Regions from separate parts of the Salipaludibacillus sp. HK11 genome, predicted to be linked through region 1. Evidence: riboswitches for the same ligand, from Rfam matches in the RefSeq annotation. Region 1 holds a riboswitch; each other region holds the start of a gene.
What was found. Region 1 has a riboswitch for lysine ahead of dapA (4-hydroxy-tetrahydrodipicolinate synthase). Riboswitches for the same ligand answer to the same signal wherever they lie in the genome.
Positions count from the first base shown of each region.

Region 2: linked by a shared signal. The riboswitch ahead of ACM26V_RS12815 (Na+/H+ antiporter NhaC family protein) and the one ahead of dapA (4-hydroxy-tetrahydrodipicolinate synthase) in region 1 are both predicted to bind lysine.
Region 3: linked by a shared signal. The riboswitch ahead of lysA (diaminopimelate decarboxylase) and the one ahead of dapA (4-hydroxy-tetrahydrodipicolinate synthase) in region 1 are both predicted to bind lysine.

Region 1 is NZ_CP181045.1:1,158,318-1,168,812, reverse strand. Features, by position in the region: gene addB (helicase-exonuclease AddAB subunit AddB) at 1-1,689, opposite strand, end outside; gene ACM26V_RS05885 (FUSC family protein) at 1,899-2,960, shown strand; gene ACM26V_RS05880 (TVP38/TMEM64 family protein) at 3,225-3,899, opposite strand; lysine riboswitch at 4,203-4,385, shown strand; gene dapA (4-hydroxy-tetrahydrodipicolinate synthase) at 4,536-5,423, shown strand; gene ACM26V_RS05870 (hypothetical protein) at 6,021-6,287, opposite strand; gene pflB (formate C-acetyltransferase) at 6,715-8,967, shown strand; gene pflA (pyruvate formate-lyase-activating protein) at 9,059-9,787, shown strand; gene ACM26V_RS05855 (AI-2E family transporter) at 9,839-10,495, opposite strand, start outside.
Region 2 is NZ_CP181045.1:2,625,375-2,635,869, reverse strand. Features, by position in the region: gene ACM26V_RS12830 (thymidylate synthase) at 1-511, shown strand, start outside; gene ACM26V_RS12825 (dihydrofolate reductase) at 508-990, shown strand; gene yunB (sporulation protein YunB) at 1,085-1,915, shown strand; lysine riboswitch at 2,006-2,186, shown strand; gene ACM26V_RS12815 (Na+/H+ antiporter NhaC family protein) at 2,450-4,018, shown strand; gene ACM26V_RS12810 (sodium-dependent transporter) at 4,143-5,492, shown strand; gene ACM26V_RS12805 (M23 family metallopeptidase) at 5,563-6,579, opposite strand; gene lipA (lipoyl synthase) at 6,750-7,646, shown strand; gene ACM26V_RS12795 (YhcN/YlaJ family sporulation lipoprotein) at 7,725-8,351, opposite strand; gene ACM26V_RS12790 (YutD family protein) at 8,493-8,792, shown strand; gene ACM26V_RS12785 (DUF3055 domain-containing protein) at 9,080-9,346, opposite strand; gene glpX (class II fructose-bisphosphatase) at 9,370-10,347, opposite strand.
Region 3 is NZ_CP181045.1:194,658-205,152, reverse strand. Features, by position in the region: gene ACM26V_RS01245 (bifunctional 3,4-dihydroxy-2-butanone-4-phosphate synthase/GTP cyclohydrolase II) at 1-760, opposite strand, end outside; gene ribE (riboflavin synthase) at 780-1,436, opposite strand; gene ribD (bifunctional diaminohydroxyphosphoribosylaminopyrimidine deaminase/5-amino-6-(5-phosphoribosylamino)uracil reductase RibD) at 1,440-2,531, opposite strand; FMN riboswitch at 2,806-2,954, opposite strand; gene ACM26V_RS01230 (peptidylprolyl isomerase) at 3,055-3,489, opposite strand; gene lysA (diaminopimelate decarboxylase) at 3,606-4,955, opposite strand; lysine riboswitch at 5,060-5,236, opposite strand; gene ACM26V_RS01220 (spore germination protein) at 5,326-6,807, opposite strand; gene ACM26V_RS01215 (stage V sporulation protein AE) at 6,791-7,369, opposite strand; gene sigF (RNA polymerase sporulation sigma factor SigF) at 7,454-8,209, opposite strand; gene spoIIAB (anti-sigma F factor) at 8,224-8,664, opposite strand; gene spoIIAA (anti-sigma F factor antagonist) at 8,661-9,014, opposite strand; gene ACM26V_RS01195 (D-alanyl-D-alanine carboxypeptidase family protein) at 9,256-10,413, opposite strand.

The sequences.
Region 1 (10,495 bases):
AAAACTAATCTTTTCGTCTCCACTAATTTCAACGATTTGATCGATCAAATGAATAATTTGAGACCATAGTTGATCATGCTCTCGCGCTTCTCGTAAATCATCGAGCTTAACCGCTTCATCTCGCAAAACTTCGAGTTTATCAGCTGCTTGTACGTCTTCCAATAGTTGGTATAGGGTTCGACAATAGTCACGTACCGTTTTTGACTTCTTCACGCTTGCTTGAAAATTAATTAGTGGCTGCATTAATAAATCTCGCAACTCATTTATTTGCTTTTCATATGACTGTTCAGCATTAGTTTGATCGATATTACTATCAGCTGTGGTCGCCATCCGCCTATAAGTCCAAGGTTTCTCAGAATACCATCTTTTCCCTCTTATTCCGTATGAAAGGACATAATTTTCTAGTTGATCGACTTTCTCACGAGTATTTTCTCCATTCATAGGAAAGAGAAGTTCTGTTTTTAACGTTCGAAATACAGCTTCATATTGCCAGTGGCGCTGAATAACTTCCAAGGAAGAACGAATAAATTCAACTAGAGGATGATTAAGTGCAGACCTTTTTTGATCAGTGAAAAAAGGAATTTTTTCAGTTTGAAAAATTGTTTCGAAATAGTCGCTATATTCTCCAACATTCCTTAACAAAATTGCAATTTCTCCATAACGGTATCCTTGGTCCCTCACTAATGAAATAATTTCGCGCGCAACCCTTTCGACTTCGCCTCGCCTATGCACGGAACTGATGACACGGACTCCCTCATGATTATTTGAAGGTTTCGCAGGTCTTTGATTTTGATTTTTCTCTAAATACATCAACCCACTCGACTTAAATCGTTTCGATTCGTCAAGTATCGTCGTTGATATTTCTGGCAAATCAAACTCTTCACATAAGTCGTACAGCTGTTTATATGTGTTCCCCGTCTCATAAAACAAATCAAGTGGATGAAGGTCTTCAACTGTTGCAACAGGCTGATCCAATGTCAGAGCAATGTTCACATCTTTCACCGTAATAAATAAGGAACGAAGGACATTTAACTCAATTGGAGTAAAACTATGAAATCCATCTACATACACAATCGCCTGTTTTAATTTGGTTGATTCATAAATTTTATCGGCCAATAGTTGCAGGTAATCTTCAGACGCAATATATTTATCAGCAATTTCTATTTCCACTTGCGACAAAATTAAATACATATCATGGAGCTTATCTTTTATCGTCCGTTGTTCAGCAGAGTCGTCTTGATTCGATTCCTGTAGTCTCTCAATCTCTGTCTTTAAAACATCAGAATCTATATCGTAACGCTTGAACTCTGTTATCATTTGCTCTAATTGTTCAACAAAACCTTGACTTGTGGCAACTTTTTGAAATAATTGAAACTGTTGTTTTTTTCGTTCAACTATTTTTCTTAACAACATATGAATTCCTGTTTTTTCGATATGGTTACGGGTAGTTCCACCTACTTCTTGAAGAATTCTTAAAGCAAGTCTTGAAAAACTTAATACTTGCGTCCGAGTAATCCCCTTGCCCATCCTTTTGACGAGATTTTTCTCAGCTTGAAAGGTCATTTGTTCTGGTACTAGGTAAATAATTGGATCCCCAGTCGGATTTTCGTTCATTTTATCAATCATTTCTGTCTGCATTTTTGTCGTTTTACCAGAGCCAGAACGTCCTAAATAGAAACTAATCGCCATACCAATCACCCCTCCTATCATTATTCAGTACACAATCATACGTTCGCTCTATTATTGTATCAAAAATCTAGTTTTCACAATAGTGTTCCAATAAATAATTCAGATTATATATTAATTGATCATGTTATAATCAATAGGACTATCATACAAAAGACAAAGTTACATAATTAAAGTAGCTACACTTAACGTTTAAACGGAGTGAGTTCAAAATGAATTTGAAAACTAAGTTACGCAAAAACACCTTAATTGGAAGTCGCATTTTAAAAACAGGAATTGCTGTTTTTATAACATCAATGATCTGCTTAGCATTCGACCTCCCTGCCATATTCGCTGTCATTACGGCAATCGTCACGATTGAACCGACGACCCATGACTCGATCAGAAAGGGACTTGTGCGTTTTCCTGCATCAGCAATAGGAGCTGCACTTGCAGCTGGATCGGTTTATTTCTTAGGTGAAAGTCCGCTGACCTATACAATTGCAGCCACTTGTACCATTATACTTTGTCAAAAGTTTAAATTATACGAAGGTACGCTAGTGGCTACATTAACATCCGTTGCTATGATTCCTGATTTACAAAATTATTTATTACTTTCTTTTCTGATCCGATTAGGAACAACTTCGATCGGTATTACCGTTTCTACGTTAGTAAATGTCCTTATTTTACCTGCAGACTACTTGGACAATATCGAGCTAAGGAACCAACAACACATCGAACAAATTAAAAAAACACTGAACGAATCTTTTCAGCGTCTTACATCTATCCGTGACCATCATTATAAGAACATGGGAACTTATGAGAATTTGAAACGGAACATCGCTACGACAGATCAACTTCTCCAATTTCAACGAAAAGAACTTCGGTATCACCGCTTTAAGATAAAAAAATATCGGCGTTTTTCAATAGAAAAACAAACGACTCAATTTCTTCATAGAGCCGTCTTACATTTTGGTAACCTTCAATATTTACCGAAAAACCTCTCATTTACTGAATATGAACAAATCTTATTGAAAAGGGCTGAAAGCGAATTTGGATTATTGCTTACTCATCTAGACTTACCTATTCGAGATAGTTATTTTCAGTTTATTGATGAATTAAACAACCATCTGCGCTATGAATTTTCTCGTTCAAGGCCCTCCGCGGTCCACAACCAAGTTGAGTACGATCATCAATTAAGTGGAAAGGTTATTTTATTCTATGAATTATTAGCAATCCACGATTTGTTAGAAGATCTCCATCATCATGTCATAGCTAAGTCAGTTCATAATTGACATATTACTTCATGTAAGAATAAAGGAATGGTCATTTTTCTCAACCATTCCTTCTACTTTATTGAAAATTAATCATCATCTTCGTTTTCTTCTTAAATATCTCCTCAACATTGACCATACCTTTATCATAAGAAGTACTTTGGGGATTCTAAATCGCATTGCACATCACTCCAAGCATGCATATATTATAGTTACAACTCCGCTGATAATGCCATTTCATTTAATAGTCTCATCTAAATTCATTAAACTTATAACAGAACAATTTTAAGTTTCTTTATCTGAAAGGAAATCTAAATCAATATTTTTCTTCTTTTTTAATATCTTTTTTATTATCAATGGAACTAAAAAAGCAACGACAAACATCGTACCGGTAATAATAAACATTAGTGGACTTAATTCTACAAAAGATGCCCCCAAAAAGTTAAAGGCTAAAGTTCCAGGAATTATACCGATCATCGTAGCAAAAATATATTTCTTAAAACTAATTCTCGAGAGCGCTGATAAGTAGCTAACTAAATCAAAATTAATCACCGGAATTACTCGCAAGGCGAAAACATAGAAAAATCCCTTCTCTTCGATTTTTTTTTGAATGGTTTCGCCTCTTCCCGTCCATTTTTTTCGTCTAATATTTCTCCCTAAATAACGCACGGCAAGAAAAGATATAATAGCGCCAGATACTGAACCAACATACGTTACAATTGGGCCAATTATTGGTCCAAAAGATAAGCCTCCAACAACCCCTAAAATCGAGGCAGGAAAGAGTACAAAAGGTCTTAGACTAAATATTGCAATAAATATTAGTGGTGCCCATATTCCAAAAGATAATATAGTTAATTGAATCCGTTCAGGATGAAGATCAATATGTACGTAATTTATATAGAGCATTAAACTCACAACAAACAAAAAAGCAATAATTTTAACGATCATTTTTTTAGGCATCTCTTCGGTGAACTCCTTTATAACATCTATAACCGTTCTGAAAAACAATTCCTTAATCTAGCTAACTAGAAACAATTGGATTATTATGACCCACCATTTAATAAAGAAGTCTCACAATAACTTAATTCTTAGTTTTCATATTACAGTAAAAATCACCCGCACTCAACGAAGGTGTTCTATTTTGAAACTTATATTTACGATATAACAGTTCCTTTACAAATCATGTTTATATTTTATGTTGCATATAAAGAAAAAGTTTGTTATGGTTAGTTCAAAGTTCATATCATTTACTTCAATATATTTGAAGTGAGTAGAGGTGCAGAAATCATTAGTACATGACTTGAGGAGTATGAGCTCTGTTGATAGCCATGAAAAGGGATTTTTGCCGAAACAACGAATGGCTCAAACATTTGTTGTTGGGTCTGTTATTGAATAAATGCAGGACTGTCGTATAGTCAATAGACTGTATGGAGGGCTATCTCACGCTGGATTACCGTTTAATTACACTATTCTAGCAGCAACGAGACCCTCGTTGCTGCTTTTTATATTTTGTAATAACGGTTGTACAAGCGATTTAGCTCTATTCAAGAACTTCATCCGTTTAAGGCGGAAATAATTTGAATAGAGGTGCTTCACATGAATTTCGGACATATTTTAACTGCCATGGTCACCCCTTTTGATCAAGATGGCAATATCGATTTTCCAGCAACGAAAGAATTAATCCAACATTTATTAGCTAATGGTTCTGATGGAATTGTCGTAGCAGGAACAACAGGTGAATCTCCTACTTTAAGTATTCAAGAGAAAGTATCTCTTTACGAATTCACTGTTGAAGTAGTTGACGGAAGAGGTCCAGTCATTGCAGGAACAGGAACAAATAGTACGAGAGCAGCTATTGAGTTAACTGAGTTGGCTACAAGAGCCGGTGTCGATGGTGTCATGCTCGCAACACCTTATTATAATAAACCAAGCCAAGAAGGTATGTATGCGCATTTCAAAGCTATTGCCGCAGCGACTCCGCTTCCAGTTATGTTGTATAACGTACCTGGCAGAAGTTCAGTCACTTTGCTCCCTGCTACAGTTATCCGACTATCAGAAATTAAAAATATCGTATCTATTAAAGAAGCAAGCGGTGATTTAGACGCTATGTCAGAAATTATTGATAAAACGTCTGATGATTTCACTCTTTACAGTGGGGATGATAGCTTGACATTGCCTATTTTATCTATCGGTGGGAATGGCGCTGTTTCCGTGTCATCTCATATTATCGGTAACGAGATGAAGGACATGATTACAGCACATGAAAATGGTCATGTAAAGTATGCAGCACAACTTCATCGTCAACTTTTACCAGTAATGGACGTCATGTTTAGTGCTCCTAGCCCGTCACCAGTAAAAGCAGCTTTAGAAATGTGTTCAATTAAAGTTGGATCTGTTCGATTACCTCTAGTTTCTTTAACACCAGAAGAATCGCAGAAAGTCCATCATATAATCCGGCATAAGATATTTTCTTCTGCTGTGTAACAGAAAGCAGGCCTTCATTTTTTTGAAGGCCATTTATTTTTTATTTATTTTGAGATCAATTTTAGAGTGTATTCTGTCTAAAACTCGAGTGTTATAAAGAGAAGATTGCGAATCCCTTGCTGATTCGGAACGTTTTTCAATTTATATTCCTCGAACGTTCCGAGTGCCCCGTTATGCCCCGTTGATTCGGAGCGTTTTTCAATTTAGATTCTTCGATCGTTCCGAATCCCTCGTTGATTCGGAACGTTTTTCAATTTCGAATCAACGAACTGTCTGAATACCTCATTGATTCGGAGCGTTTTTCAATTTCGACTCCGCGAACGGTCCGAATCCCTCGTTGATTCGGAGCGTTTTCCAATTTAGATTCCTCGATCGTTCCGAATCCCTCATTGATTCGGAGCGTTTTTCAATTTCGACTCCGCCAACGTTCCGAATGCCTCGTTGATTCGGAACGATAACGAAAGACTGAAAGCGTTGGGCACGGAAAGAGTTCGCTTTTAGTCGATCGAGTGTTTTCTGTAAAAATTGTGTGAGTAATTGTTTTTTTGATCCCTTTTATATTCACATCTTAGTGCTTTATGAATAATTCAAGAATTATTAGTTCTCCCATTTGTTCCTAAAAAGAACTTTCAATTTATTAGATGCAGACAAACAAATTTGTTTCGTCTCCTCTTCTGTCATCATAAAATGTTCTGCAGTTATCATTATAGGAGTTCTCTGATGGACTGTTAACCTTCCATACTGACGAAGATTCGATTCCTCAACTTCACGAAAATAACGAAAGACTGATTTTTCAGGTTCAGGAAGCCGCTTGATTAGTTGATCACGCTGCTCAAAATAGCTATCTTTATTAAAGTGATCCATAAACCTCTCCCCTTTTGATCGTATTAATTCAATTTTCTTTACATAGAATATACGATTGAACAATGATAAAGATTCAGCTTTATATACTTATTTAGAGGTAGATTTTAGCTAGTATAAGCTCATTTAAAATCAGCCATTATCTATCTGTTACACTTTAGTGTAGCAAAATTTGAAAAATCACTTATGTAAAATAATCTAACTTAACCTTATTAAACTGGGAAACTAACTAATAACCTCTTAAAAAATTATAACTGTTACATAAATATTTGATCTCTGTTCTAGTTTTCATGAAAGTGTCACATTTAGCTATTGTTGTAAGCCATTTTTACTTTTATACTTAAGGTACATTAAAAATGTGATTTAATTCACTAATATATCAGTCTGACATGGCACGTTTTACAACTAAAACTATATGGAGGCGTTAATTATGAGTAAGACAATTGAGAATGTAAGTCACCCGGCATGGTTTAACTTCAACAGTGGACTTTGGAATAATGAAATCAACGTTCGTGATTTCATTCAAACCAACTACTCTCTTTATAATGGTGACGAGAGTTTTCTCGAGAACGCAACAGAAGCTACAAATGATCTTTGGAAGCAAGTAATGGACCTTACTACACAAGAACGTGAAAGAGGTGGAGTATATGATTTAGATACAAAAATCGTATCTACTATTACTTCTCATAATGCTGGATACCTTGATCAGTCAAAAGAAAAAATTGTTGGTGTTCAAACAGATGTACCTTTCAAGAGATCCATGCAACCTTTTGGTGGGATCCGCATGGCGAAAGCGGCTTTGGAGTCTTACGGTTACGAACTAGACGCAGACGTTGAGAAAATTTTCAGTGATTTTGCCAAGACTCATAATCAAGGCGTATATGACGCTTATACTCCTGAAATGAAATTAGCTAGAAAAGTTGGTATTATTACAGGTCTTCCAGATGCTTATGGTCGTGGACGAATCATTGGTGACTATCGACGTATTGCACTTTATGGTGTTGATTTTCTCATTAAAGGAAAGCAAGACGAATTAAACAGCTTCTCTGGGGCAATGACAGAAGAAGTGATTCGTTCTAGAGAAGAGACTTCCGAGCAAATTCGAGCGCTTAAAGACTTAAAACAATTAGGTACTATATATGGATTTGATATTTCTGAACCAGCTATGAATGCAACAGAAGCATTCCAATGGTTGTATCTTGGATATTTGGCTGCAGTAAAAGAACAAAACGGTGCAGCTATGAGTTTAGGGCGAGTTTCTACGTTCCTTGACATCTATATTGAAAGAGATTTAGCAAATGGTACTTTAACTGAAGTTGAAGCTCAAGAAATAGTTGATCATTTTGTAATGAAACTTCGCTTAGTTAAATTTGCCAGAACGCCTGAATACAATGATTTATTCAGTGGAGACCCAACATGGGTAACAGAATCTATCGGTGGCGTTGGCCAGGACGGTCGTGCACTAGTAACTAAAAACTCATTCCGTTTCCTTCATACTTTAAAAAATCTAGGACCCGCTCCTGAGCCAAACTTAACTGTACTATGGTCTCCTTCATTACCAGTAACATTCAAGCATTATTGCTCGAAAATGTCGATTGAAACTAGTGCAATACAATATGAGAATGACGAAATCATGAGACCAGAATATGGTGATGATTATGGAATTGCTTGTTGTGTGTCGGCAATGGCAATCGGAAAACAAATGCAATTTTTCGGAGCAAGAGCAAACGTTGCAAAAGCTTTACTTTATGCAATAAACGGTGGTGTTGATGAAAAAGCGAAGGTCAATGTCGTTCCTGGTATTACTCCAATCACATCAGATTATCTTGATTACGATGAAGTAATGAGCAACTACGATGCTGTGTTAGAATGGCTTGCAGGACTCTACATCAATACACTTAATATCATTCACTTCATGCATGACAAATATAGTTATGAAAAAATTGAAATGGCCCTGCACGATAAAGAAATACGTCGTACGATGGCTACAGGTATCGCTGGTCTCTCCGTGGCAGCTGACTCATTAAGTGCCATTAAACACTCTAAAGTAAAAGTTATTCGCGATGCAGACGGGCTTGCTGTAGACTATGAAGTAGAAGGAGAATATCCACAGTACGGCAATGATGACGATCGCGTTGATGAGCTCGCTAAAGATTTAGTTATTAAATTTTCTAATATGCTCAAACAACACGGTACTCACCGAAATGCAGAGACAACGATGTCGATTCTAACGATTACTTCCAACGTCGTTTACGGAAAGAAAACTGGAAATACTCCTGATGGACGTAAAGATGGCGAACCATTTGCACCTGGTGCTAACCCACTTCACGGAAGAGATAAAAAAGGAGCACTTGCTTCATTAAATTCCGTTGCAAAAATGCCATATGGGAATTCACTAGATGGCATTTCCAATACATTCTCGATCGTACCTAAAGCACTAGGAAAAGAAGAGGATGTACAAAAAGCTAATCTATCTGCAATCCTCGACGGGTACTCTGAAAAAGAAGGTCATCATTTAAATATCAATGTATTTAATCGTGAAACATTATTAAACGCAATGGAGCATCCTGAAGAATATCCACAATTGACGATTCGCGTTTCGGGATATGCTGTAAACTTTATAAAATTAACTCGTGAACAACAAATCGATGTTATTAATCGAACGTTCCACGAATCAATGTAAAACGTATCATTCAGATAGAAAGATATAAATTTCTCAGGAAAGCATCAGCAGTTATCCTGCCGATGCTTTCTAGTTCTTAGGGGGTCATCTTATGGAAGGAAGAATTCATTCTGTAGAAACATCAGGTATGGTAGACGGACCGGGAATCCGTTATGTCATCTTCACGCAAGGGTGTCTTTTACGATGCCAATACTGTCATAATCCCGATTCATGGGATCGTGATGCTGGTGAATTGAGAAGTGTTAAATCTTTAATTGAAGATATTCAGAAATATACACCTTACATGAAACATTCCAACGGTGGTGTAACTGTAAGTGGTGGCGAACCACTTCTTCAACTAGATTTTCTTATTGAATTATTTAAAGAATGTAAAAAACTCGGTATTCACACGACGATAGACAGTTCAGGTGGATGTTATTCGTCAAGTCCGTCTTTTGTAACAAAACTTGATGAACTTATTTCTTACACTGATTTATTTTTAGTTGATTTAAAACACATAGACGACGAAAAACATCGTAAATTAACTGGCGTTTCAAATAAGCATATTCTCGATTTTGCAAAAAAACTATCTGATGATAAGGTTCCTGTTTGGATACGCCATGTACTTGTCCCAGGTGTTTCTGATGATGAGAAAGATTTAACAGATTTGTCGTCTTTTATTTCAACTTTAGAAAACGTTGAAAAAATTGAAATTCTTCCTTATCATAAAATGGGAGTCTACAAGTGGAAAGAACTTGGGATCGCTTACCCACTCGAAGGGGTCGAATCTCCCACTTCAGAACAAGTTGATCGCGCAAAAGCATTACTTCAAATACAATAACAAAAGGCCGGGAAGTTCAAATTTGAACTTCCCGGCCTTTTTTCGATTCTGCTATCTCAACTGTGGATACCGCAACCGCAATAATCTATATATATTTTGTACAATTACTTTCGATACCGCATAAAATGGAATCGCGAGAATTAACCCAACTAAACCAGCAAGATTCCCAGCAAGAAGCAAAATTAAAATAATAGTTAACGGATGAATATTTAATTTTTGACCCATGACGTTTGGTGATATTAAGTTACTTTCAATCTGCTGAATCACAACAATTGCAATGATTACCCACAGTGCTAATATCGGATCAGTAAAAAATGCAACGAACACAGCGGGAATCGTCCCGATAAAAGGACCAACAAAAGGTATTAAATTAGTGAACATTGCGATTAAAGCTAATATAAGCGCATATTCCACACCGATTATCAAATAGGCAACTAGGGATAGTATCCCTACACACACACTGACGATCGCCTGTCCTTGGATGTAAGCACTTAACGTTCCGTCTAAATCATTCATAATATTTTTACCCTCGTCCACCTGATCTTCAGGAAGAAAACGAAGAATACTATCTGGAAGTTTATTGGCATCTTTTAATAGAAAAAATAAAACAAACGGTAGAACAACGATCAGCAAGACAACATTTACTAACATACCGAAAAACTGTAGAAGGTTTCCACCCATGTTCGAAAGAATCTCAGAGAAATTTTC
Region 2 (10,495 bases), 1.5 Mb from region 1:
AGAACAATGGCGTTCATGGCCAACTCCAAATGGAGAAACGATTGATCAACTCGGATCGATCATTGAGCAAATAAAGACAAATCCGGATTCACGAAGATTGATTGTCAATGCTTGGAATGTAGCTGATTTGGACAAGATGGCACTCTCACCTTGTCACTGTTTGTTTCAGTTTTACGTAGCAGATGGAAAACTATCGTGTCAGCTTTATCAGCGTAGTGCAGATACATTTTTAGGTGTTCCGTTCAATATAGCATCTTACTCGTTGTTAACGATGATGATCGCGCAAGAGTGTGGATTAGAAGTAGGCGATTTTGTGCATACATTAGGAGATGCGCATATATACCTCAATCACGTAGACCAAGTGAATCTTCAGTTAACGAGAGAACCCCGATCGCTACCAAAAATGAAATTAAATCCTAATCGGAAAAAAATTGAAGACTTCACGATTGATGATTTTGAATTAATTGACTACAATCCTCATCCTCATATTAAAGGTGAGGTGTCGGTATGATTTCGATGATTGCTGCCTTTGCAGAGGGTAGAGTGATTGGGAAAAACGGTGATATGCCATGGCACTTACCGGCAGAATTACAATATTTCAAGAAAATCACGACGGGTCATCCAATCCTCATGGGGCGGAAAACGTTCGAGTCGATTGGGCGCCCGTTACCGAAACGACGAAATATTGTTTTGACAAGAGATCGAGATTTTTCAGTGGAAGGTGTAGAAATTATTCACGAGTTGTCTGATGTTGATCAATTGATGAAAGAGCGAGATGAATTTTTTGTCATCGGTGGGACGACACTTTATGAACAACTTCTTCCTAAAGCAGAAAGATTGTACATAACAAAAATTCATCAATTCTTTGAAGGAGATACTTTCTTTCCTGAAATTAGTGAAAAAGATTGGGAAATCGTATCTGAAGAACAAGGAATTGTTGATGAGAAAAATCAGTATTCGCATACGTTTCTTATCTATGAAAGAATATAAAAATAGAAAAAATTCTTCAGGAGACAATCTTGGAGAATTTTTTAGTACAATCTTTGTTTCTCCTTGCATATGAATGTGGGGAGGGGGAATCAAAATGAAAGTATTTCGCACCACGCGGCCTAGCCGTAAGAAAAAAGGACCTCTTCCTTTTCGTTATGTATTAATGATTTCGTTTATCATTTTCATTATCTTAACAGTCCAGGGGCTGATCATCGTAGAAAAAGGTATCAGACCGACATTGATGGCGATCGCAACTACTGAGACGCAAAGAATTGGTACATTAGCTATCAATGATGCGATATCTCGTCATATCCTTGAGGATACGGAATTGGAGAATCTTGTCGAATTTGATCGAGATGAAGACGGGAAGGTCATGTCTGTTCAATACAATCAAGTTATATATAATCGGGTGTTACAAGAGACTACGAAACGTGTGCAGAATTATTTAAATGATATTGAACATGGACGAGTGAAGGATCTTCGTATTCCGAATGAAGTCGATGTCCATAGCGAAGGAGCGACATTTTCTGAAGATGGAATTATTCATATGATTCCTTTAGGTCAAGCGACTAACAACGCACTACTCGCACACTTAGGACCTCGAGTTCCTGTTCGTTTATCAGCGATTGGAGATGTGCAGCCGCAACTGAAGGAGAACATTGTATCTGTTGGAATTAATAATACGTACATGAGTATCTCGATAGAAATTGAAGTCGATGTTAAGGTTGTTATTCCATTTGCGACAAATACGGAAGTGGTAAAAACATCGATTCCTGTAGCAATGGTATGGATACCTGGAGAAGTTCCAGATTTTTATAGTGGACCGGGTGGTGAAGGTGGAATGACGCCAGCTGTCATCCAAAGACCAGAAGAAGAAGTTAGTGAAGATTTCGATATGGAAACTGACAGAAATATAAGCAATTAGATCCAAAAATAAAACAGTTGAAAAGAAAAGAATCTTTTGATATGATAAGTTTCGGATTTGTAATTAAATAAAGAGTAAATACCTCATTTACGGTGAGGTAGAGGCGCAAAATGCAGAAGTAGGAAACGAGAGTTTGGACGACGATGACCGTTTCTGAAAGGGAGTTTTGCCGAAGTTATTATGTTCTGTCCGGGATATAATAGCTGGGGTTACATTAAATAAATGTAACACTGTCACTAAAGGGAAACCTTAGTGGAGTACTACTTCAGTTGATGGGGAATCGACATCTTGACTTCATTATGAAGCGGCAAGGGAAATTTCCTTTGTCGTTTTTTGATGGTTAGGAAACGAAAGATTTTTGAGTGGTGGATAAGTTTTGGGTATCATAGTCATAAAAGAGACTATGGACACGTTGCGAAATTTGTCGGAAATTGTTATGTGTCAGAAGGATTGAATTATATATCGAATTGGCTGTCTATTTGTAGCAATGTAACGATTATCTGTAGGAATTAATTTATTTTTAGGAGGATCCAAATGGAGGAACATGGTATTTTAACATTATTACCACCGGTTTTAGCGCTTGTAATGGTGATTATCACCAAACGAGTATTGTTATCTCTTGGGATAGGAATTGTTGTTGGAGCATTGATGATAAACCAATCAGAAGAGTTATTTCTTAATGAAACAATATCGCAAATTTTCACTATTGTTGCAGGTATTTTTATTTCTGAGGGTGGAGTAAATACTTGGGAATTTTACATTATTTTGTTTTTATTAATCCTTGGTATGATTGCAGCACTTATTACGGTGACAGGAGGTAGTAGAGCTTTTGGCGAATGGGCATTGACAAAAGTCAAATCGCGAATAGCTGCTCAGTTTGTTGCAGGGTTCCTAGGGATCATTATCTTCATTGATGATTACTTTAACAGTCTGACCGTTGGGAATGTTAGTCGTCCCTTCACAGATAGGCATAAAATCTCAAGAGCAAAGCTAGCATATGTTGTCGATTCAACAGCTGCACCAATTTGTGTTATTTCTCCAGTTTCAAGCTGGGGGGCATACATTATTACGATTATTGGTGGAATCTTAGTTACCCATGGGGTTACTCAATATGAAGCCCTTCAAGCCTTTTTGTTCATTGCGCCGATGAATTTTTATGCGATCTTTGCAATCTTGCTCGTTTTTGCAGTAGCATATTTTAAGTTGGATATAGGTCTGATGAGAACGCATGAGGAACGAGCTCAGAATACGGGTGAACTTGTAGATAAGGAAAAGGGGCCAGTTCCAGGTGATAGCGAAGATGCAATCCCTATGGCGGATGGTAAAGTGGCCGATTTAATTTGGCCGATCGTTACACTTATCATTGCAACAGTCCTGTTTATGGTGGTTACAGGTATTCAGGGAACAGAGGAAGGCCAACGATCATTACTAGCTACGTTTGAAAATACTGATGTTGCTGCAGCATTGTTGTATGGGGGATTAATCAGTTTAGTAATGACGATTGCCATTTCATTATTACGAAAACTTCCAATGAAACATCTAGGACTTGGATTATGGGCAGGTGTAAAATCGATGCTTCCTGCCATCTATATTTTATTATTCGCTTGGACAATCATTGAAATCATTGGTGATCTAGGAACGGGTGAATACTTGGCCTCATTGGTTGATGAGCATATACAATTAGGGTTCCTTCCTGCTTTACTGTTCCTTATTGCTGGTTTTATGGCATTTAGCACAGGTACGTCATGGGGGACGTTTGCAATCATGCTTCCGATTGCAGGGGAAATTGCAGCGATAACGGATATTACGCTTATTCTACCAGTATTGGCTGCTGTACTTGCCGGTGCGATATTTGGAGATCATTGCTCACCTATATCTGATACGACGATCTTATCCTCAGCAGGTGCAGGTAGTCATCATATAGATCATGTGCTGACACAACTACCCTATGCACTAATTGTTGGGGTGATAGCAACAATTTCGTTTTTAGCATTAGGTTTCTCTGGAAGTGTTTGGATTGGATTATTAGCTGGGGCTGTGACGTTTGCAATAACAATTCTTATCCTAAAAACAGTCATTGTGAGATTATATCAAGCAGCTTAGCAAATAAGAATAATTGGGACACTTATATAATATATACCGAAACTCTTTGACAATTGTCAGACAATTATAATAAGATGGCAAAGAGCGAATAAATATTAAAATATGAAAGAGAGGAGTTATGACTATGAATAATGGACGGGAACAATGGGCCACGAGAATGGGCTTTATTTTAGCCGCAGTTGGTTCAGCGGTAGGTTTAGGAAATATCTGGCGTTTTTCGTATGTAACAGGCGATAGCGGTGGAGCGGCCTTTTTATTAATTTATGTATTATGTATTTTTCTTGTTGGACTTCCGGTATTGCTAGCTGAATTCTCAATTGGTCGACGAGGGCAGTCGGATGTGGTAGGCTCGTTTAACAACATAGCCCCAGGAAAACCTTGGGTAATCGGTGGCGTACTAGGTGTTGTGACATCATTCTTGATTTTATCTTTCTATGGAGTTATTGCAGGTTGGGTCGGTTACTTCCTGTTTAGTTACTTAACCGGTGCCGCTGGAGCGGTGGGGCAAGGTGGATATGAAGATTTCTTCGTAGACTTTATCGGAGGAGCAGGAGGACCTGTTTTCTGGCAATTCCTTTTCATGGCAATCGTTATTGGCATCGTATTTTTCGGTGTTAAAAAAGGAATTGAGCTTTCTAACCGTATTTTTATGCCTTTATTAGCATTAATTTTAATTATATTGGCTGGTTATAGTTTAACACTTGACGGTGCTGGAGAAGGATTAAGATTCTTATTTACTCCAGATTGGAGTGCTTTTGGAGATCCAAATGTTTATTCGGCCGCGATTGGTCAAGCATTTTTCACTCTTTCATTAGGTATGGGTGCGATGATTACGTACGCAAGTTATTTACCGAAAGATACGAAACTTCCAACTGCTGCCGGTGGAGTTGTAGTACTTGATACGTTATTTGCGATTATTGCAGGTATTATGATTTTCCCAGCTGTGTTTACGTTTGGGCTAGACCCTGCGAGTGGGCCAGGTTTAATCTTTATCACGTTGCCTGAAGTATTTGCTCAAATGGGAGCTGGAGGAACATTTTTTGCAATACTATTCTTCTTCCTTGTAGCAATTGCCGCTTTATCTTCTGCGATCTCACTCTTGGAAGTAAGTGTTTCTTATGTGATGCGCAAGATGAATTGGAATCGTAAACTAACAACAATCGTAGCAGGTGTTGTCGTTACGTTGGTTGGTATTCCATCCGCATTAAGCCAAGGTGGACCTTTATCGATGACTTTTCTTGGGGAGCCATTCCTTGATTTCATTGATATGATCACGGATCAATACACGCTTCCCCTAGGTGGATTTATTGTTGCCTTATTCGTTGGATGGGGATGGAATAAAGTTGATGCACTAAAAGAAACTGGTTTAACTAATAGTGTTATCGGAGTCATCTGGTTATGGTTTATTCGAATTATTGCACCAATAGGAATTTTATGGATTTTGATTTTAAATATTTTATCAATTTTCGAGTAATTATAGCAAAACGTAACGCGGTTAAAATAAGCTCAGCGACTATTTTTTTGTCGCTGAGTTTTTCTTTGAACTAAGAATTATTTTGTTTTCTTTCTGCTCGCTCCCATACCTTTAAAGAAGGGTGTGGATCAAACGACCATTCGAAGAATCCATTATCTCGATACATACCGTAATGAAGGTGTGGTGGGAATTTTCCTTGTGTTCCTTCTTTTCCATAACCAGAGCTACCTACATATCCAATGACATCTCCTGGCTGAACGACGGTACCGCGGTCAACTCCTTTTTCAAAGCTATTTAAATGTGCGTAGTAATGATAAACATTATCTGTGTCTCTAATACCGATTCGCCATCCACCAAATTTATTCCAACCTTTTAATTCAACTATTCCAAATGTTGTTGCCTTTACCTGTAATCCATGACCAGCAAAAATGTCGGTTCCTTCATGAATTCGTTTACCGCCCCAACCTCTTGAATTCCCCCACGTACTGCGATAGCTATAATTGGCTGTGAGTGGCAGAGGAAAAGCCCGTTTCCTTAAGTCGAGTGAATCGATCGTGCGATATGTTTTTGCATGTCCAGACACCAATTCTACTGCTTTATCACGCTGATAATAATCCCATAGGGCAATTTGTACGTCTTTTTCAGTAAATCCGTAAGTGGCCAAAAAAGAAGCAAAAGAATAGAGTATATCCTCATCATTATTAAGCTCAGCAACACCGTCACCATTTCCATCTTTTCCGATCCCTTCAAAAAAAGCAATAGATCGAGGATTTTGGTCCTCGGGGTCAGGATTTGTCATTCCCACCCATTTTTCTTGGGGGATAAAAATGGCGATAAGTCCTTCTTCTTTTGGTAAATCGTTTCTTGCTTTGCGAAGTCCTCGTTCATAACTATCAACAGCTGCGAAGTAGTACCATGGGACAGACGACTCGGCTTCTGTTTTCACGTATAAGGCCATACGCTCCTGATCGAGTTCTTCAGATGTCATCTCATCAATATTAGAAGCGATAGCTGGATTTTGAAAAAATAACATAACAGAAATTATCACGATGAAATAAGTCAATTGTTTAAATGTCAAGATGTGCATCTCCTTTAACAAACATTTCTTTTATACTTTGACAAATAACTTGTTTTCATACGCTTAGATTTAGGAACTAAGTTCTTTGTTATCTTTACAATATCGTGTTAAAGTTAATATTGTGAAAAAAATCGTAGGAAGTCTCATGTTAGTAAAAAGAACAAAGGAGTGTGAGGACGATGGCTAAAAAAGAAGAGCATGTCCGTAAACCTGAATGGTTAAAAATCAAACTTAATACGAATGACTCATATAAAGGCTTGAAGAAGCTAATGAGAGAGAAAAATTTACATACAGTGTGTGAAGAAGCGAAATGTCCCAATATTCATGAGTGTTGGGCTGAAAGAAAAACTGCGACGTTCATGATTCTAGGTGATATTTGTACTCGTGCGTGTCGTTTTTGTGCCGTGAAGACAGGGCTGCCAACAGAATTGGACGAGCAAGAGCCTGAAAGAGTAGCGGAGTCAGTAAAGCTAATGGGTTTAAAACACGTGGTAATTACAGCAGTTGCTAGAGATGATCTAAAAGACGGTGGATCAAAAGTATTTGCGGAAACCGTGCGAGCGATTCGTCGACAAAGTCCGTTCACTTCCGTTGAAGTTCTTCCATCAGACATGGGTGGTAAAGAAGAGAACTTGAAAAATCTGATTGATGCTAATCCAAATATTTTTAACTATAACGTTGAAACGGTTCGTAGACTTACTCCAACAGTTCGAGCACGAGCAACGTACGAAAGGACATTAGAAGTACTGAGTAGAGCAAAAGCAATGAAACCTAAAATTCCGACTAAAACAAGTCTCATGCTCGGATTAGGTGAAACGAAAGAAGAAATCATTGAGACGATGGACGATTTACGTTCGGTAGACGTTGATATTTTGACATTAGGTCAATATCTTCAGCCGACAAAATCTCATTTGAAAATTCAAAAATATTGGACTCCAGAAGAATTTGCTGAGTTGAAAGAAATAGCAATGACAAAGGGATTCAAACATTGCGAATCCGGTCCTTTAGTAAGATCTTCCTATCATGCGGATGAACAAGTAGATGCAGCACAAAAAAATGCAGCAATTATGAATTAAACTATAAAAATCGTCACTACTTTAAAAGTTAGTGACGATTTTTCTTTATTATCATTTCTTGAGAAAATATACGTACCCTTAATTGTTCTGCATATTTGGTGACTGATTGTGTGTGTCGTTATCTGCTGAAGTCCCTTGAGGGTATTCTTTCATTATATCAATCGTTTGTTGCAATGCTTTTGCATGAGTTGTTTCTTTTGAAGACCTTCCTTTGAAGCGTTCAATCTCGTCCATGAGGGTTATGTCATCAGCTACATAAACATCGTAGTACATTGGAACAACAGACATCGCGGTTTGCTTTACTTGATCAGCTACAGCTTCACGGTCAGGTGAAGCACTGTCATATGCAATGAGTACGTGTTGATCAGTAACTAGAACCCCAACATCATTTACTTCACGCAAAACGGCAGCCATTTCACTAATGCTTTCAGCAAGAAGGCTACGGTCGTAGACAGAGTATCCCGGAATATCACCATCTTGTTTTGCAGAATTTTTCGTGTTACGTTGAAAGCCAAATTGCGTGTAGTGTCTCGAGTTTGCCACTTCTTCTTTGTTAATTGCCGGAGTGTTATCATCCCGTTTTAATCCGCGCATAAAGTCGAAAGCTTGTCCTCCACCTGTATCGTCGGTATTCCCGCAGGCTGGGAGAGAGAGTGAAAGAAGAAGAATCGGGACAAGAGCTAACTTTTTTGTTTTATTTTTCATACAATTACACCTCCTTACTTCTAGGATGTGCAATTGTAGATTAACTTGAAGTGGTAAATGATGGACAGGTAAATAGAAGTTAGCATTGAAATTTTAATCAAATTAAGGCAACATAGAAAGTAGCAAAGGTAGGTGTGTTAAATGGTGACTATTCAAGGTCATTCGTATGAATTAGTAAAAGAAGTTCGGGATGGTTGGTCCGAAGAAGCTTTTAAAGAGAGATACAGTGATGTACTGAATAAATACGATTATATTGTTGGCGATTGGGGTTATGAACAGCTCCGGTTAAAAGGTTTTTTTGAAGAAACAAACCGCAAGTCAGCTGCAGATGCAAAAATTAACTTTTTAACAGAGTATTTATATGAGTATTGTAATTTTGGTTGCGCGTATTTTGTTATTAAGAAAGTAAAAGAAGGCGCTGCAGAAGTTGAAGAGAAATAAATAGAAGACCACCTCCGTTCACTTTTGTGAGTTGGAGGTGTTTTTTGTTATAAGTGCCGATTTTAGCTGAAATAATGAAGTGATTTAGTAAGGATGGCTAACAAGCGATTGAGCTAGAGCATGATATGGGATCGAAATCAGCTCGCTATAGGTCACGAGCGGCATCGTCTTGTGCCCCAAGTTTCCAGAATCAGCTCTCTTTGGGTCACAAGCCAGCGTCAAAAAACCAAAAAACCTGACTTAAAAATTCAAGTCAGGTCCCCTAAGTTTCCAGCAGGCATTAAAAATTAGATGACTTCATATAAAAATTCACGAAGCTCCGTGCCATCTTCATCATTTAATTGAAAGACAGATTCTATATAACCTTCTTCTTCCAAATCATCGGAGCCAATTATTGCATAACGGCTTGATTGCATATTAAGAACAAGCTTCTTTCCATAATACCGATTTGTGGAAGTTATAGCCAAATCAAATCGTTGGTTTTCGCCCATGAAACTGACGAATCTCGTTTTCGTATCTTCTGCTTCATCGTATAGAAAAAAACGTTCACTCATCCTGAATCTCTCCCTTAGTTTGGTTACGTATTTTCAGGCATGACTAAATGTGGCTTCCTATTTAATCGATGATGAGCTTTGATGTATCGAACGGTCCCAGTTTTTGCACGCATGACAATGCTGTCTGTTTCAACTAGATCTCCACCTAAGAAGCGGACACCCTCCAGCAGTTCACCTGAGGTCACGCCAGTAGCTGCAAATATCGCATCATCGCTCTTAACGAGGTCGTTTAACGTTAAGAGCATAGAGGGGTCTTCAAGTCCCATTCCGATACACCGTTGAAACTCTTCATCGTTTGATGGAAGGAGGCGTGCTTGCATATCACCGCCAAGAGATTTGATTGCTGCAGCAGCAATCACTCCTTCTGGTGCTCCACCAGTTCCAACAAATAAGTCAATACCTGATCGTGGAATTGCAGCCGCAATGGATGCTCCCACATCGTTTTCTCCAAACAGTTTAACACGAGCACCCTTCTTTTGGATACGTCCAACTAATTCATTGTGACGTTCGCGCTCTTGAATAATGACTGTCAGATCCCTTACTCGCTTGTTATTCATTTTGGCGACAATGTCAATTGTTTTTTCAATCGGATCGGTTAAACGAACTAGCCCAGCGGATTCAACGCCAACAACCAGTTTTTCCATGTACATATCCGGAGCGTGAAGTAAGGTACCTTTGTCCGCAATTGCAATGACGGCCATGGCATTAGGATGACCTTTGGCAACGATATTAGTCCCTTCAAGTGGATCTACGGCAATGTCAACTTCCGGGCCGTTGCCTGAACCTAACTCTTCTCCAATATATAGCATTGGTGCTTCGTCCAACTCTCCTTCACCAATAACAACTTTTCCTCTCATATGAACGGAATCAAACATATTTCTCATTGCTGTCGTTGCCGCATCGTCTGCTTCATTTTTTAATCCTCTGCCCATCCATTGAGATGAAGCGAGTGAAGCGGCCTCAGTTACACGTACAATTTCCATCGCTAATTCTCTATCCACAATAATTCCTCCTATATTCATCTATTTCAGGTTATAATAAAGAAAGATTCGACTAAATCCTTCATCATAATAACAAATAATACATACTAAATAAACAGTTTTTTTGAAAATACTACACATATTTAGTGGAGAACGTTTTCAATATGTT
Region 3 (10,495 bases), 960 kb from region 1:
GAACTCTTACTAGTGTTGGCATTTCTCCACCAACTTCTCCTTTAACAATCGCCACATGTTCTTTTCCGTCAACGATATTTGAATAGGCAATTGCATTGAATTCACCAAAATCCGTAGGTAACTTCACTTCTACTTCTCGCTTAACTAACTGGTCTTTCCTATTTCGATATTGAATCATGTCCTTAATTGTAACCATTTTTAAATGATGCTCATCTGCAATTTTGCGAAGATCAGGTACTCTTGCCATTGTACCATCCTCTTTCATAATCTCACAAATAACACCCGCTGGTTTTGCTCCACTCATGATTGCTAAGTCGACTGCAGCTTCTGTGTGTCCAGCTCGACGTAATACACCACCCTCTTTTGCAATGAGAGGAAATATATGGCCCGGACGCTGAAAGTCAGCCGGCTTGGCATTATCGTCAATCAATGCTTTTACCGTCATCGCTCTTTCTGGAGCTGAAATTCCCGTAGTAGTATGTTTATGGTCAACACTTACTGTAAAAGCCGTGCCATGAGGGTCAGAATTTCGATCTACCATCGGAGCTAAACCGAGTTTTTCTGCTCTATCTTGTGTAATTGGAGCACATACCAAACCTCTCCCGTGTGTCACCATAAAATTAATCACTTCAGGCGTTGTTTTTTCCGCAATGGAAACGAAATCCCCTTCATTCTCACGATCATCATCGTCACATACAATCACTACTTCTCCTTGCGCAAGTGCATATATTGCTTCTTCTACCGGATCAAAAATACTCATGTTTGTTTGCCTCCTACCATTATTTAAACCCATGTTCTTTTAGAAAACTCTCCGTCATTTTCCCAGATGGTTCATCATCTGAAGATAAACGTTGTGTCATTAACTCTTCCACATATTTTGTCAGCATGTCACACTCAATATTTACTATATCCCCCGGCCCCTTTGTACCAATAATTGTCTCTTGAACTGTATGCGGAATAATCGATATCGTAAAACTGTCTGCGGTGACGCCAAAAATTGTTAAGCTTGTGCCGTCAACGGCAACGCTACCTTTCATCATCATGTATTTACGTAATTCTTTTGATATTTCAATATCGTAATAAACGGCATTGTGCTCAGCTCGTTTTGATTTAATCACACCTGTTCCATCGACATGACCAGTTACAAAGTGACCTCCAAAACGGCCCTTTGCCGACATAGCCCGTTCTAAATTAACTTCTGATCGTACACTTAAATCCCTCAAACTCGTATTTCGAACCGTTTCTGGCATTAAATCAACAGAAAATGCGTGTTGATCAAATGCTGTAACTGTAAGACAGACACCATTTATCGCTATACTATCCCCTAAGTGAATGTCGGATAAAATTTCAGAGGCATGAATCTTCATAACAATTGCATCGCCTGTTTGTTGAATATGCTGAATCGATCCTTTCTCTTCAATAATTCCTGTGAACATCTATTATTCCCCCTCTTTCGATTTATGAAAAATAAATTTTGTGTCGTTTCCAATTTGCTTCATTGATTTTAATTGGAGTCTCGGAGCTTCTTGCAAATGTGTAATTCCTTCTCCTGAAAACGATGACCGAGCTGATTCTCCTCCAATTAGAATAGGAGCCATATATTTTATTACCCGTTGAAAATAACCCGAACGCAGAAAACTATCATTCACATTTCCGCCTCCTTCAACAAGGATAGAGGTAATTTTCTTGTTAAATAATGCTATTAGGAGCGAGGGAATTGAGATGTCTTCATTTTCTATCACTATTATTCCTATCCCTAACGCTTCAAATTCTTCTTTTCTCTGTTTATCAGCTAAAGCGGTTGTGACGATCCATGTCGGTGCTTTTTGATCAGTCACTATTTTTGCCTCCAACGGCGTACGAAGCTTACGATCTAATACAATCCGGATAGGGTTTTTCCCACCATTGGCTAATCTTGTCGTTAACGACGGATCGTCTTGAATGACTGTATCAACTCCAACGAGAATTGCATCATGTTCATGTCTTAATTGGTGGACATCATTTCTCGCTTCTTCTCCAGTAATCCATTGACTCTCTCCCGTTGAAGTGGCAATTTTCCCATCAATACTAGTCGCCATTTTCAATGTTACATACGGTGTAGATGTAGTCATATAGTGAAAAAAAACATCATTTAGTTCATCTGCTTCTTCTTTCATAACACCAACTTCAACGTCAATTCCAGCGTTTTTCAATTTATTTATTCCTTTGCCTGACACTTCAGGATTCGGATCTGTTGAAGCAATCACCACTTTGGATACTCCAGCTTCAATGACAGCATCAGCACAAGGAGGTGTTCGTCCATGGTGTGAGCAAGGCTCCAATGTGACATACATCGTTGCCCCTTTGGCATTGGCTTGAGCGACTTGAAGAGCGTGACGTTCAGCGTGACGTTCCCCTGCTTTTAAGTGCGCCCCCATACCAACAATTTCACCGTTCTTGACAATAACACACCCTACAACAGGGTTCGGAGCTGTTTGTCCTATTGTTTGTCTTGCGATCTCGATCGCTAATTTCATATAGTTATTATCCATAAGTCGAACCCTCCTGTTATATAAACGTATACTTCTAGTCATCAATCAAACTGAGATAAAAAATTGTAATTTAACTCAATTTTTTTTAAAACAAAAAAGCCCTAAAAGGAATTTCCCTTCAGGACATAGTTTCAGAATATGATTTGTGCAGAAAAAGATGCTCAAAGTTTACAGAGAAAACCAAAATTCAATTCTCTCCGTAAAAAAGAGTGATTCTAGGAACAGTAAATGTCATAAGACACACTTCTCCTAGATAACCATCTTTTTCAACCGTCATATCCTTCTCCCATCCAGACTATACTGTCGGCTTTGGAGTTTCACCAAATCCACCGTTGCTTAAATATAAGCAACGGGTCACGGACTTAAAGGCTATTGCGCCTCATCACCGCCGGTTGGGAATTTCACCCTACCCCGAAGGAACGGTTTATTCATTTTGTATAGTGTATCACAAGATGTTTCATTTGTTCTTCATTTTGCTCAAAAAAAACGTCCAAATGAGAATTTGAACGTTTTTGGACATATTTTATGCTTCGTAAACTTTAACCTCTGACATTTGATCGCCTGCTTTAATCCTTGGAAGAATATCTAACCCCTCTGTTACCTGACCAAATACAGTATGAACACCATCTAAATGTGGCTGTGGTTCAAGTACTAAAAAGAATTGACTTCCCCCAGTGTCTTTACCAGCGTGAGCCATTGAAAGACTTCCTTTTTGATGCTTATGTGGATTCCCTTTTGTTTCACACTTAATTGTGTAACCAGGTCCCCCTGTACCATTTCCTTCAGGGCATCCTCCTTGAGCGACAAAACCTGGAATCACTCGATGGAAAGATAAACCATTATAAAAACCATCGTTCGCTAATTTTTCAAAGTTAGCTACCGTTCCCGGTGCCTCATCAGCAAAAAATTCAATCTCAATCTTTTCACCATTTTCAAAAGCAATTGTACCTTTTTTCATCATTATTACCTCCATTTTTTCAATTAAATTATGTATATTGTTTCTATTTTACACGAGAAATACGAAAGAAGGAAACAAAACAATCAAACCGCTCTATTTCCTTCGATTTTTCGAGGTTAATTTTGACCTATCTGTGTGTCTAATCCTTTTTGCATAATAAGTTGCTTGTAGGAACGTTCATGTCGTATTAAATCTTCAAACTTCTCACGTTCAATAACCAAATGATGTTCACCGTCTTCCACAAATACAACCGCTGGACGTAAAATACGATTGTAATTACTTGCCATCGAATAGCCATAAGCTCCTGTTGAAGATACGGCAAGTAAGTCTCCTTGAATAGCTGGAGGTAATGCCAAATCCCAAATGAGCATATCTCCACTTTCACAGCATTTGCCTGCAATAGAAACAACTTCTGATTTTTCTTGATCGGCTTTGTTAGCTAAAATAGCTTCGTATTCAGCTTGATATAATGCCGGTCGAATGTTATCAGTCATTCCACCATCAATAGAAATATACGTTCTTAACCCAGGAATATCTTTTCTCGAACCAATTCGATACAACGTTGTGCCCGCTTCTCCTACTAATGCTCTTCCTGGTTCAATCCAAATTTCTGGCACAGGCATATTTAATTTTCCGGCTTCTTCTTTTGCTGCCATCACCATTTTATCAATATACTCATGCAGAGGAAGTGGGTGGTCGTGCTTTCCATAACGAATGCCAAATCCTCCACCTACATTCAATACATCAGGATAATAGTCCAATTCTTGTTTCCATTCTGCTAGCGATAAGTAAATCGCTTTAACTGCCTCCTCAAAACCTTCTGCATTGAAAATTTGTGAGCCAATATGAGAATGAACACCTTTCAATTTTAAATGGGAATGCGTTAAAATCATTTTTATTGCTCTTTTCGCTTGACCACTGTTCAAATCAAAGCCAAACTTCGAATCTTCTTGTCCTGTTGAGATATAGTCATGTGTATGGGCCTCTACACCTGGTGTAATTCGAATCAATACGTCGATATTTGTATTCAACGTCTCCGTTAGACCCATAAGCCAAGATAATTCTGTGAAATTATCAACCACAATACATCCTATCTCTTCTTTCACAGCCATTTCAAGTTCATCTGGTGTTTTGTTATTTCCATGAAAATGAATTTTTTCTACTGGAAATCCAGCTTGCAATGCAGTGAAGAGTTCCCCACCTGAACAAACATCTAAACTTAATCCTAGTTCATCGGCCAATTCAATCATTGCAATACAACTAAAAGCTTTACTAGCATAAGCTATTTGATACTGCACTTGTTGATTTTCAAACGCATGATGAAACTCTGACGCCCTATTACGAATATCTTTCACATCATATACATAAAGAGGTGTGCCATATTGTTCAGCTAAAGTAGTGACATCAACTTCACCAATTGTTAAATGACCCTCCTGATTAATCTTACTTGTTCCATATAACCCCATATATACCCACTCCTTGTAACCTTACTCACACTTGAACAATAGAAAAAGAGAAATGAATGTGAATCACACTCATTTCCCTTTTGGGAGTTCCGTTTCCGGCAATCCATCAAGGTTAGTGCTCCACTACAAATTGCAGTGACAGTGAGCAGTTTATTTAACTACACCCCAGTAAACTAAAGTAAGTTGCTTTAGTTACTTCGGCAAATTGACCTTTCAATAGCCATCATCGTTTCCTTTTACTCAGGCTATTTACTAATTCTTTTTGCACCTCTACCTACATTATAACTTATCTTATACCATATTTTATTTTTTTACAATATCACACTCTTATCCATCATGCAACTAACATACGAATACATTAGAAAATTTATTAACCATCTTGTTTCGTTACATTCTGCGGATGAACAATACTCGGTCTCTTCCGTTTAATTGGTACTGCCTGCCGGAAAATAATATCAAATAACGCTTTTGGATAAAAAGGTAGGAACGGCCACATATATGGCGCCCCTAGGGTTTTTGATCGTACGAGCAGGATAAACAGTACCGCTGTACCTAGGACAAACCCTGGGACGTTGAATAGCGCCACCGAAAACAGAAGAACGAGTCGTAGTATTTTTAATGCAACTGACAATTCATAACTTGGTGTTGCAAACATTCCGATCGCGCCAACCGCAACATAGAGAATTACCTCAGGAATAAACAGTCCTACTTCTATTGCAATTTCTCCAATTAACAAAGCAGCAACAAGTCCTAATGCTGTTGCTAATGGAGAAGGTGTATGGATCGCCGCCATCCTTAATAATTCTATTCCTAACTCTGCTAAAACAATCTGCCCAAATACCGGTACATTCGAATCTTCTGAAGGACCAATATAGTCGAAAGCATCGGGAAGAAGCTCGGGTTCTTGTACCATTAACAACCAAAATGGCAAAATAAATAAAGCAAATAGAATCCCTGAAAATCTCACCCATCGAAAAAAAGTCCCCGCCATCGGTGCTTGACGATATTCCTCAGCATGCTGTACATGGTGAAAAAACGTTGTTGGAATAATAATCACACTTGGAGATGCATCGATAAATAAAACGACGTGACCTTCCAATAAATGAGTTGCACACACATCAGGTCTTTCGGTATAGCGAACCATCGGAAATGGATTATATCCTTGTTTAACTACAAATTCTTCAACAGCCTTATCAGCCATGGTTAATCCATCGATATCAATGCCTTTTAACTCTTTCTGAACAATTTTCACAAGTTTCGGATCCGCGATGCCTTTAATATAAGTAACACTGATATCAGTTTTAGATCGACGGCCAACGCGCATAATTTCGTTTCTTAATCGTTCATCGCGGATTCTTCTTCTTGTCAATGCAGTATTTTCAATAATATTTTCCGTATAACCGTCTCGACTTCCTCTGACAACTTTTTCGGTATCAGGTTCCTCAGGGCCTCTCCCAGGGTAATTTCTCACATCAATCACAAGGGCTTTGGAATCTCCTTCAATGAGAATAAAAATTAACCCTGATAACATTTCTACGATGGCTTCATCTAGCGTACCTACTTCTTCTACTTGTACATGAGTTAGCCGGTTTAAAATCTGCTCTTTTACACTAGATTTTTTTTGTTCAACCGCATCAAGAAACATTAGTTCTTTTAACAATTCAATAATGTATTGAATATCGCACAATCCATTTACAAAATAAAATTGAACTTCTTTATCGAGGACAGATATTTTTCTAACACCTACGTCAAAACTTTCACCAATACCAACTCGCTTTTTTAGACAACGCTCATTTTCATGGATGTCTTCTGAAATAGGATGGTCAATCTTGCTTTCATCTTGGTGGGTCACTTAGACCACTCCTTTCCAAAATCAATTGAATCGCTTTTTTTGTGACAGGGGCTCCTTTTTCAAAGTCATCATACCCTCCCATTTTTCCTACATCACCAACCCCAATAATGATTGGATCTTCATTGACATTTAAAAGATCCACAGTATCCCCTCGTATTCTTTTTATTTCTGTTTCTTTTATCCCAGCTTTGTCAACACCGTATTCTGTAATATTTCCATAGCGATCAACACATACGTCCACTTTTGACCAATCGTCTGTATCTGTATGAGCAGCAACTGCGATAACACCTAACACTTGAATAAAAGGGGAATTCGCTACGCCTCTCATACGCGATTCTCCAGGACCAATGCCTGGGTATCCCGCATCATCAAATAAAACAATGACAGGCTCTATCGGAGCTTCCAATATTTTTCTAATTAAAACGTCTGTTTGGATAATACTAGGATTTCCCTTAGATAAAGAAAGAAAATAGCATTGAAGAGAATTTGCCGCGACACTAGCTGCATTTACAGCCGATTCATCGCCATCTGTTATAAAGATCACTTTTTTCAATCTCGTCATGAACTCACCTTCTCGTCTCAGCTTGTTTGTACTAACTTAGTATTAGTGAAAGTATTCAATTCCATACAAAAAAACAACTCAACATTATTCGTTGAGTTGTTCCTTTAATTGATCTAGTATTTTCTTTTCTAATCGAGAAACTTGTACTTGGGAAATGCTTAATCTCTCAGCAACTTGAGATTGAGTTTGATCTTTGTAATACCGTAAGTAAATAATCAGTTTTTCTCGTTCATTTAATTTATCAATTTCATCTTTTAAAGCGATTCTATCAAACCATTTCCCATCATCAGGATTTGAGATTTGGTCGAGAATTGTAATAGGATCACCATCGTTTTCATACACTGTCTCATGAATCGAAGCGAGTTGGCGACTGGCTTCTTGTGCAAATACAACTTCCTCTGGCGACAGATCCAACTTGTTAGCAATCTCTTGTATTGTCGGCACTCGGCCAAGAGTCTTTGATAACTCATCGTTCATTTTTCGAATATGATTAGCTGATTCTTTAATAGATCGACTTACTTTCACAGTTCCATCATCTCTTAAAAACCGCTGAATTTCACCAATTATCATTGGCACTGCATACGTCGAAAACTTCACTTCGTAAGTTAAATCAAATTTATCTATTGATTTAATTAAGCCTATACAGCCAATTTGAAATAAATCGTCTTGGTCATATCCGCGGTTCATAAATCGCTGAACAACGGACCACACAAGTCTTGTATTATGGTGAACTATCCTATCTCTAGCTGTTCGATCCCCTTTCTGAGCCTGTGCGATTAATTCTTTAACCTCTTTATCTTGCAAATGTTTCTTCTTAGTCTTCTTATAATCTAGATTCATCATAGGGTATCCTCTCAATTACAAAAGGCTTTTTGCTTCGAGAGTCGTTTCATCAATGTAACTGTTGTTCCATTCATTGGCTCAGAATCTACTTCAATGTTATCCATGAAATTCTCCATTATAGTAAATCCCATTCCACTTCTCTCCAATTCAGGTTTAGAAGTGTATAGTGGTTCCCGTGCTTCTTCCAAATCACCAATGCCATTCCCTTCATCACGAATGACGAGCTTTACTGTGTCGTCAATCAACTCAACTTCGATATACACGATCCCTTCATCACTTTCTTGATATCCATGTATGATTGAATTAGTTACCGCTTCACTCACAACGGTTTTTATTTCTGTTAACTCATCTAATGTTGGATCAAGTTGACTCACGAATGCTCCTACTGAAACTCTCGCAAATGATTCGTTTGCACTTCTTGCTAAAAATGAAAGCTCCATCCGATTATTCATGACGCCACCCCCAAACTGAGTAACGCTTCTCTTTCGTTAGTGGCAAGTGTAACAATTTTAAATAAACCTGAAAGCTCAAATAACCTCTTCACTTGAGGAGACATACAACATATAACCATCTCTCCACCAACAGTTTTTACCTTCTTATACCTACCAAGAACGACTCCCAAGCCAGAGCTATCCATAAATGTAAGCTTCTCTAAATTCATCAATACATGAGTTAGATGATGCTCCGTTAATGCCGCATCCACTCTTTCACGTAGTTTAACCGCCGTATGATGGTCCAATTCACCAACTAATCTGACACAAAGTACTTGTTCTTTTTCTTCCAAATCAATTAACAAACTCATGACGTTTCACTCCTTCGATTAAAGTTCAATGCCCCTCCGGTTTCCCTCTCCATTTGGAAACGATGGTTACGCTCAACTAATTCCTTTTAAACAACCTTTAATCCTTCCCAAAAACAAAACTAGTGCAGATTCGCTAAAACCAGTTGAAATTCGTGTTAATTTTAACCTGGGTATTCTGGGTTGTAGGTTCCCTACCTCAGAGTATTAGGATATTCTGTCTTCGCGCTTTTCTCAGATAACTTCATCCACCAAACATGAGCGATGAAGTCCTCTTTACTAATTGCCACAACGAAGCTCGTTCGATGGAGTCAGATGCGACTAGATTTTTACTGGTAACTTCCTTTCCATCATTCTCTAGTACAATCTTTCCCAATTGAGTTCCTTGTTCAATTGGTGCTTTAACGTCTTTATTTAATGTCACTTTTTCGGTCATCCCTTCAATATCTTCGCCTTTTTTAATTAGGATTGAGAGTGGTTCTTCTATCATTACATCCACTTCACGATTACTTCCTTTATCAACTCTTACTTTCCCCAATACATCTTGTGCCTCATATAGATTATGAAGTTTGTATTGACTATAAGCGTAATCAAACATTTCAGTAATCTGACGGTTTCTATCTTTCGGTGTAGGCGCCCCCATAACAACCGAGATCATTCTCATTCCATCTTTATTTGCTGTCGCCGTCAAACAATACATCGCGTCTCTAGTAAAACCTGTTTTTAATCCATCCACACCAGGATAGAATTTGACCAATTTATTCGTGTTCACTAACCAAAATGGGTCATCCGAATCTTCTCTTAAATAATCCTCGTAAACACTGGTAAACTCTGTGATTTTTTCATGGTGTAAAAGTTCTTTCCCAATTATCGCTAAATCGTATGAGGATGTGTAGTGATTTTCAGCAGGTAACCCATTTGAATTAACGAAGTTTGTATTTTTCAATCCTAATTCTTTTGCTCTTTCATTCATAAGCCGCACAAATTCTTTTTCTGAACCAGCTAAGTGTTCTGCCATCGCAACCGAAGCATCGTTACCAGAGGCAATAGCAATACCTTTCATCATTTGTTCTACAGTCATTTCCTCTCCAGGTTCTAAAAATATTTGCGACCCTCCCATTGAGGCCGCTCTTTCACTCGTTCGAACTTTTTCATCCCATGATAAATCGCCATCATCAATCGCTTCCATGATTAGCAACATCGTCATTATTTTTGTCATACTTGCCGGAGGAAGAGCTTCGTTACTGTTTTTTTCATAAAGTACCTCGCCGGTATCTCGTTCCATTAAAATAGCCGAAGTTGCTTCATCGGCAAAGTCTTGATTTTCTTCATTTGCTTGGACAAATGGGGTTTGATAGATAAATACTAGAATAGTTAGAAAACCCATTACAACATTTTTCAATTCATATCCCTCCGCTAGTCTTCAATCTGAGTTCTCTTTATTTTCTCCAAGTGATAAATATTTTATTCTAATTTTTTAAAAG